Regions from separate parts of the Allobosea sp. P1_A7 genome, predicted to be linked through region 2. Evidence: predicted binding sites of a transcription regulator. Region 2 holds the regulator's gene; the other holds the start of a gene.
What was found. The regulator HrcA, encoded in region 2, represses chaperone genes, less so after heat shock. The targets are predictions, from matches to a motif close to GTTAGCACTCNCNNNNNGNGAGTGCTAAC.
Positions count from the first base shown of each region.

Region 1: the regulator HrcA is predicted to act here: its motif matches at 1,882-1,910, upstream of groES (co-chaperone GroES).

Region 1 covers NZ_JBFTZN010000132.1:9,735-14,145, forward strand. Annotated here, with positions in the region: gene AC1D34_RS21690 (helix-turn-helix transcriptional regulator) at 1-231, shown strand, start outside; gene AC1D34_RS21695 (DUF1801 domain-containing protein) at 228-641, opposite strand; gene AC1D34_RS21700 (PaaI family thioesterase) at 704-1,189, opposite strand; gene AC1D34_RS21705 (MarR family winged helix-turn-helix transcriptional regulator) at 1,271-1,657, opposite strand; gene groES (co-chaperone GroES) at 1,978-2,265, shown strand; gene groL (chaperonin GroEL) at 2,312-3,949, shown strand.
Region 2 covers NZ_JBFTZN010000007.1:46,163-50,573, forward strand. Annotated here, with positions in the region: gene rdgB (RdgB/HAM1 family non-canonical purine NTP pyrophosphatase) at 1-506, opposite strand, end outside; gene rph (ribonuclease PH) at 509-1,225, opposite strand; gene hrcA (heat-inducible transcriptional repressor HrcA) at 1,368-2,450, shown strand; gene AC1D34_RS02115 (ankyrin repeat domain-containing protein) at 2,447-3,109, shown strand; gene AC1D34_RS02120 (DUF3297 family protein) at 3,359-3,601, shown strand; gene AC1D34_RS02125 (anthrone oxygenase family protein) at 3,613-4,092, opposite strand; gene AC1D34_RS02130 (MarR family winged helix-turn-helix transcriptional regulator) at 4,182-4,411, shown strand, end outside.

The DNA of each region.
Region 1 (4,411 bases), on a different contig from region 2:
GCGATGAGCCGCTATCATTTTCTGCGAACTTTCCGGACGCTCATCGGCATGACGCCGCATCAGTTCCTGCTGCGGACACGGATGCACCGTGCCGCGACGATGCTTCGCCGGTCCGACCTGACGATCGCGACCATCGCGTTCGATGCAGGCTTCGGCGATCTCTCGACCTTCAATCGCCGCTTCCGGCAGGTGATGGGGGCCAGTCCGAGTGCCTATCGCGCCCAGCCCTAGCGCCAGCGATGGTAGGTCAGCGCGAGCCCGATGCAGTGTTCGAGCGGCCCGACAGGAATCTCCTCCTCCTCCCGGAAGACGAGGGCGCGGCTGCCTTCGAAGCGAAAGGTGTCGGGGTAGTGACGCGCGAAGGTCTCGACCAGTGTCGTCTGGCAATGGACATACATCGCGTAGTGCTTGCTCGATCCCTTCAACGCAGCGACCCTTACGGTCGTCCCCACACGCTGTTTCACAGGGAGATAGGCAGGCTCGCCCCATTTCAGGGTTTCGACGAGTCCGCCGAGCCCGGTCGTCCGGGCGCCTGTGTCGAGGATAAGCTGACGCAGCCGGAGCAGCGGCGTCCTCAGCGGCTCAGCGAATGACTGAAAAGCTGCGTCGACCCCGAGATCCTGGAACGCTGCGAATTGCATGGACAACTCCGCCCCGGGGCATCGGCGCGTATCCTAGTCACGAACCGCTGGACGACGCCACTTCAGCGGCCTGCCGCAACGCCGACCGGAAAGATCATGCAGGTTTCGGTGCCATGCGCGAGCAGCTTGCCGCGCTCGTCGGTGAGCCTGCCCTCGGTCGTCGCAATCGTGCCGCCGCGATGGATCAGCTTGCCTTCGCACCGTAYGATCCCGCCACCCGGCATCACCGGGCGGACATAGTTGATCTTCATCTCGAGCGTCGTGTAACCCTCGCCGGCCTTCAGCGTCGCGTGCGCCGCACAGGCCATGGCTGAATCGAGGATCGTCGCGGTCCAGCCGCCATGGATCGTGCCAAGCGGATTGAAGTAGCGCGCCGACGGCTTGCCGACGAACACCACCCGCCCCTCCTCGACCTCCGCGAGATCGAAATCCATGGCATCGGCGAAGGGCGCGCCGGGATGTCGCCCCTCCATCATGCCACGCAGGAAGGACACACCGTCTTCGGCCAGCAAGACCTCGCGTGAGACGACGCCGATCTTTCGCGACATGGACAGCCCTCGATTAACGTGCAGATACACGTTAATGAGAAGCCGCGTGCGGTCAAGGTCTGCTTCCGCCCGAGACAGCGTTCAGGTCGCGCCGCGGGCAACCCGCCGCAAGGCCCGCAGGCCATCGCGGGTCTCGTTCCATCGTTCCCGGCCGAGCCCGCCCTCGATGCGCTCCTGCGCCGCCTGCCAATAAGGGATCGCGGCCTCGATCGCCGCGCGGCCCTTGTCGGTCACGGCATAGACCAAGGCCCTCCCCTTGCACTCCAGCGGTTCGATCAGCGCCTCCGCGGCGAGCAATTGCAGGTTGCGGGTGAGCGAGGTGCGTTCCAGCGCAAAACGCTCGGCCAGCTCGGTCACGGATCGGAAGGCGCCGGAGCTGAGCGCCGAGAGCAGGACGAACTGGGTGATCTTCAGCCCGCTCGGCCGCATCGCCTCGTCATAGGCGCGCGTGACGGCGCGTGCAGTCATTCGAACGTGCAAGGCGACGCAGGAACGGGCGATGTCGTCAAGCCGGGGATCGGGCACGGGCTCGGTCATTCCAACAGGATAGCGCGTCGCATGGGATTGCGCAGCATCCCTCTTGCCACGCCCTGTCTTGCGACGCCCCGCTTGCCGCGCCGCAATTTCGATTCACTTTCCGCCGAGAAGCTTCCTTGACTCATCCGGGGGGCGAGCCTATCTCCGCGGCATCCGTTAGCACTCGAYMSYCGAGACTGCTAACAGATGCCGGCAGCGTTTCCACGCARGCCGCGCGTTCCGTTTCTACCTTCTTAGAGGAAGACAGAACCATGAAGTTCCGTCCGCTGCATGACCGCGTCGTGGTCCGTCGCCTTGATGGCGAAGAGAAGACCAAGGGTGGCATCATCATCCCCGAAACCGCCAAGGAAAAGCCCCAAGAGGGTGAAGTCGTCGCCGTCGGCCCTGGCGCCCGCGACGAAGCCGGCAAGCTCGTTGCCCTGGACGTCAAGAAGGGCGATCGCGTCCTCTTCGGCAAGTGGTCGGGCACCGAGGTCAAGATCGATGGCCAGGATCTCCTGATCATGAAGGAATCCGACATCATGGGCGTCGTCGGCTGAACGCCACGCGACCTCCATTCCCCGTTTTCATTAAGGAGTAGCTCGCATGGCTGCTAAAGACGTCAAGTTCTCCACCGACGCGCGCGACCGGATGCTGCGCGGCGTCGAAATCCTCAACAACGCCGTCAAGGTCACGCTCGGTCCCAAGGGCCGCAACGTCGTGATCGACAAGTCGTTCGGCGCTCCCCGYATCACCAAGGACGGCGTCACCGTCGCCAAGGAGATCGAGCTCKCCGACAAGTTCGAGAACATGGGCGCCCAGCTGGTGCGCGAAGTCGCCTCGAAGCAGAACGACGCCGCCGGTGACGGCACCACGACGGCCACCGTGCTCGCCGCCGCGATCATGCGCGAAGGCCTGAAGTCGGTTGCCGCCGGCATGAACCCGATGGACCTGAAGCGCGGCATCGACCTCGCGGTCGAAGCCATCGTCACGGACCTGAAGAAGAACTCGAAGAAGGTCACYTCGAACGCGGAAGTCGCGCAGGTCGGCACCATCTCGGCCAACGGCGACGAGTCGGTCGGCAAGATGATCGCCACCGCGATGCAGAAGGTCGGCAACGAGGGTGTCATCACCGTCGAGGAGGCCAAGACCGCCGAGACCGAGCTTGATGTCGTCGAAGGCATGCAGTTCGACCGTGGCTATCTCTCGCCCTACTTCATCACCAATGCCGAGAAGATGGTYGYCGAGCTCGAGGACCCCTACATCCTCGTTTTCGAGAAGAAGCTGTCGTCGCTCCAGGCGATGCTGCCGATCCTCGAGGCCGTCGTTCAGACCGGCAAGCCGCTGCTGATCATCGCCGAGGACGTGGAAGGTGAGGCTCTCGCCACCCTCGTCGTCAACAAGCTCCGTGGCGGCCTGAAGGTCGCGGCCGTCAAGGCTCCGGGCTTCGGCGATCGCCGCAAGGCCATGCTCGAGGACATCTCGATCYTGACCGCCGGTCAGCTGATCTCGGAAGACCTCGGCATCAAGCTCGAGACCGTGACGCTCRACATGCTCGGCCGCGCCAAGAAGGTGCGTATCGAGAAGGAGAACACCACGATCATCGACGGCGCCGGCAAGAAGAAGGACATCGAGGGCCGCGTTGCGCAGATCAAGGCGCAGATCGAGGAGACCTCGTCTGACTACGATCGCGAGAAGCTCCAGGAGCGTCTGGCCAAGCTCGCTGGCGGCGTCGCGGTGATCCGCGTCGGCGGCGCGACCGARGTCGAAGTCAAGGARAAGAAGGACCGCGTCGACGATGCCCTGAACGCGACCCGCGCTGCGGTCGAAGAAGGCATCCTGCCGGGTGGYGGCGTGGCGCTCCTGCGCGCGCTCCAGACCGTCAAGTCGATCAAGACYCAGAACGACGACCAGAAGACCGGCRTCGAGATCGTCCGCAAGGCGATCATGGCCCCGGCCAAGCAGATCGTSGACAACGCYGGYGATGACGGCGCWGTCGTGGTCGGCAAGCTGCTCGAGTCGAAGGACTACGCCTACGGCTACAATGCCCAGACCGGYGAGTACGGCGATCTGGTCAAGGCCGGCATCATCGACCCGACCAAGGTCGTGCGCACGGCGATCCAGGACGCGGCTTCGRTCGCCGGCCTGCTGATCACCACCGARGCGATGATCGCCGAGCTGCCGAAGAAGGACGCCATGCCGGCTATGCCGGGCGGCGGCGGCATGGGCGGCATGGACTTCTGATCGTCCAAGTCTCTCTACGTCTCCAAGGAAGGCCCGGCGCAAGCCGGGCCTTTTTCTTATAGGCAGCGAAAGGCTTCTGCTTTCTATCGAACGAGCTTGATCGCTCGGTGGACCGTGGCCGGAACACGTAGACCGTGCCCGAGATCTCATCGGCGCCGACGTCCACTCCGTCAGTTGCGATGACCCCAACTCGGGCGCGACATGCCGCCTGAGCCAGCCGCGCGGACGCATCACCCGCCACCATTGCCCCCGCAGGTTAGCTGGCGTCGGTTTTACTCCAGTGGACACCGTCGCAACTACCTCGAAGCTGGGTTTGGCTGAGAAGAACAAGTATCTGGCTRCTGTTCGCATGGGTCTGCGGGCAACGGTTAGATAACATTCCGGCATCCCTGCTTCTTGCGGAGCAGCCATCGGGCCGCCTAGGCTGGGGAAGTGGGAGGGGAAGCTCTATTCGACGCGGGT
Region 2 (4,411 bases):
TTGAAAATCGGATCATAGCCGAAGCCTGAAGGGCCGCGCGGCTCATGGATGATCTCGCCGTAGACGCGGCCTTCGAAGAGCTCCTGGTGTCCGTCCGGCCAAGCGATGACCAGCGCGGAGACGAAATGGCCCCGACGCTTGTCGGAGGTCGTTGCGCCGCGCTTGGCGAGCTCGGCCTGCACGCGGGCGAGCGCCGGGACAAAGTTCTTGCCCGGCCCGGCCCAGTTGGCGGAGAACAGGCCAGGGGCGCCGTCGAGCGCATCGATGCACAGGCCGGAATCATCGGCAATCGCCGGCAGGCCGCTCGCTTGCGCGGAGGCCACCGCCTTGATCGCGGCATTCTCCGAGAACATGTGGCCATTCTCCTCCGGCTCGGGCAGGCCGAGCTCGCCGGCCGAGACCAGATCGACGCCATAGGGCGCCATCAGCTCGCGCATTTCGCGCAGCTTGCCCTGATTATGGGTCGCAATCACGACTTTGCCTTGGAGAAGCCGATGTCCGCTCATGGTCAGGCCACCGCCGCCTTTTGCAGCGCGACCAGCTTGCTGACACCGCCCTTGGCGAGGCGGAGCAGGGCCATCAGCTCATCCTCCGAGAAGGGAGCGCCTTCGGCAGTGCCTTGCACTTCGACCAGGCCGCCTGTTCCGGTGATGACGAAGTTCGCGTCGGTCTGCGCGCCGGAATCCTCGACATAGTCGAGATCGATGACCGGGTTGCCGGCGACGATGCCGCAGGAAATCGCGGCGACATGATCCTTGAGCGGGTTCGATGCCTTGAGCATGCCGCGCCCCTCCATCCATTTCAGCGCGYCGTGCAGCGCGACCCAGGCGCCGGTGATCGAGGCCGTGCGCGTGCCGCCATCGGCCTGGAGGACGTCGCAATCGACCACGATCTGGCGCTCGCCAATGGCGGTCAGGTCGACGACCGCGCGAAGCGAGCGTCCGACCAGGCGCTGGATTTCCTGCGTGCGGCCGGATGGCTTGCCGGAGGTGACCTCGCGGCGTGTACGTTCATGCGTGGCACGCGGCAGCATCGAGTACTCGGCCGTGACCCAGCCCTTGCCGGTGCCACGCAGCCATGGTGGACCCTTTTCCTCGACCGTCGCGGCGCAGAGCACCTTGGTCTCGCCGAAGCTGACCATGCAGGAACCTTCCGCATAGCGCACCACGCCGCGTTCCAGCGTGACCTTGCGCATCTCGTCGGCCGCGCGTTTGGAGGGTCGCATGTTCACATCCCGATTTCGTGAGTTCGGCGGCTTGTAGGCGTTTGGGCCGGGCGCGGCAAGGCAAGCAGCCAGCGCTTGCCTCTTGATCCGCCGCCGCGCCGAAGGGACAATAGCCTATGTGCAACCAGATACTCGCCTCGCCATGAGCGCGCCCACGCGGCAGGACAGCCCTGGCGGGCTGGTCGAGACCGACCAACGCTCCCGTGAGATTTTCCGGCAGATCGTCGATGGCTATCTCGCGACGGGCGAGCCCGTCGGCTCGCGCAATATCGCGCGGCTGCTGCCGGTGGCCCTGTCGCCGGCAACTGTGCGCAATGTCATGACCGACCTCGAAATGGCCGGGCTGATCTACGCCCCGCATACCTCGGCCGGTCGGTTGCCGACGGAGCGCGGATTGCGTTTCTTCGTCGACGCCATGATGGAAGTCGGCAACCTGACCTCCGACGAGCGCGCCCGCATCGAGGCGCAGATGCGGGCAGCGGCCTCGACCCGGACGCTGGACGGCGCGCTGACCGAGGCGTCTGCACTGCTGTCTGGGCTGTCGCGTGGTGCCGGCGTTGTGGTCACCACCAAGGCCAATTCCCGGCTGAAGCATATCGAATTTGTCCGGCTGGAGCCGGTGCGCGCGCTTGTGGTGCTCGTGGCGGAGGACGGTACGGTCGAGAATCGGTTGCTCGCCCTTCCGCCGGGTCTGCCCGCCTCGGCCCTGACGGAGGCTGCGAATTTTCTCAATGCCCGTGTCCTCGGCAAGACCCTGAGCGAACTGCAGCGCGAGATCGCCGACGATCGCGCCACCATGGAGCGCGAACTCGATGCGCTGACGGCGAAGCTTGTCGAAAGCGGCATCGCCACCTCGTCAGGTCCAAGCAGCGATCGCCATCTGATCGTGCGCGGCCAGGCCAATCTGCTGGAGGATCTCAAGGCACRGGAGGATCTCGAGCGTATCCGCCTGCTCTTCGGGGATCTGGAGACGCAGACCGACGTGATCGACCTCCTGTCCCGTGCCGAGGCCGGCGACGGCGTGCGCATCTTCATCGGCTCCGAGAACAAGCTGTTCTCGATGTCCGGTTCCTCGATGATCGCGGCCCCCTTCCATGATGCCGAACAGCGTATCGTCGGCGTCGTCGGCATCATCGGCCCGACGCGGCTGAACTATGCCCGCATCGTGCCGATGGTGGACTATACCGCCAAGGTCGTCGGGCGGCTCCTGGATGGTGCGCGGTGAAGCGCATCTTGCGAGCCGGACTGATTCTGGTGCTGGGAGTTTTTGYGATGGCGGCGATGGGGCAGAACGGACAGGCGAGCCTCCTCGATGCGGCCGCCACCGGCAGGACTGCCGAGGTCTCCCGGCTGATCGCGGCCGGAGCCGATCTCGAGGCTCGCGATGCGCAGGGGCGCTCGCCGTTGTTGCTCGCCGTGGCCGGCAATCATGTCGCGATCGCCAAGGCGCTGCTCGCGGCGGGCGCCAACATCAATGCGCAGGCCGCCAATCGCGACACGCCCTGGTTGCTCGCCGGTGCCGCCGGGCGTGCCGAGATCGTCGCTGCGATGATCCCGCTGAAGCCCGACCTGACGATCCGCAACCGCTATGGCGGCAATGCCCTGATCCCGGCCTGCGAGCGCGCCCATGTCGAGACGGTCAAGCTGCTCCTGGGTAGCGGCATCGACCTGGACCACGTCAATGATCTCGGTTGGACCTGCCTGCTCGAGATCGTCATCCTGGGCGATGGCGGGCCACGGCATCAGGAGGTTGCAAAGCTTGTGCTCGAGGCCGGCGCCGATCCGAGTCTGGCCGACAAGGATGGTGTCTCGCCGCTGGCCCATGCCCGCCAGCGCGGGCAGCGGGCCGTCGCGGCGTTGATCGAGAAGGCCGGCGGCCGCTGACCGATTCCAGCCAGCGAGTCATGACCTGCTCGCTGGCGTGAAAGTCGCTCGCTTCGCGTTGCCCCGGACCGAGACTGCTCTGTCGCTCGATCAGGTGGACCGCCAGCCCGCGCTCCATGACGTCGCCGGCCCCGAATTTCGCAGTGGCCGGGAGGCCGCTCAAGCATCCCGATTTGGCATCGACGCATTCTGGCGTTACCTCTGCCGCCAAAGCGACCCAGGTGCGCTCCAGACCACAAGGCCAAAGACATGACCGACACGCTCCCCGACCGTCTCTCCGTCAACCCGGACAGCCCCTTTTACGACGCCGAGGTCCTGGCGAAGGATATCGGCATCCGCTTCAAGGGCACCGAGAAGACCAATGTCGAGGAGTATTGCGTCAGCGAGGGATGGATCAAGGTGGCGGCCGGCGCCGCCAAGGACCGCTTTGGCCGGCCGATGACGATCACGCTCAAGGGGCCGGTCGAGCCTTACTATCGCAAGGCGGAGTAAGGTTCAGGGCGTCACGGACGCCGCGACAGCGCCCAGCTGAAGCTGAGGACGGCGAATAGCCCGAGCCCGGCGCGGACAGCGTGAAGCTCACCCCAGCGCTGAATCAGATGGCGGCTCGCGGCGCTGGCTTGCGCCGCGGCCATGGCCTGCAGTTCCGTGTTGATCGGTGCGATGACCAGTAGCGTGAACGGCAGATTGGCCAGGATCGCAAACATGCCGACCAGCCAGGCGGGGTTACGGGTGGAGCGCCAGGAGAGACCGGCGCAGAGCGTCGTGATGACGACCAGCGTCGCCTGCATCCGCGTCGCCGGGCCGATGGCGGCTTGCCATTGCCGCAGAAGCGCCCCGTCGTCGAGCGACAGCCGCGCCGGCTGCTCGGCCGCGAGGATGTAGATCGCTGCGCCACTGAACAGCGCCGCCAGTGCCAATGTGATCGGTCCCATGCTCCGGGCGAGCGTGGATTGCAGAATGAGGTCGGTCCCTTGGGGCATCGTCACCTCCCGATTTTGAATAGTATGCTATATATCATTGCATAGCATGCTGTTCAACTGGTATCCCGACCCGGCGGGGGGATGCGATCGTGACGACCTTCAAGACTCATTCGGCCGGCTATCTCGCCAACCACATGGCGCGGCTTTTCGCCAAGGCCCTGGCTGAATCCATCCGACCGCTGGGGCTTGCGCCAGCGCAGTTCATGGTCCTGCTCGAACTCTGGCGTGAAGACGGTGTCACGCAGAAACACCTGGTCGAACGGCTCGATGTCGAACAGGCGACGATGGCCAGCACGCTTGCGCGCATGGAGCGCGACGG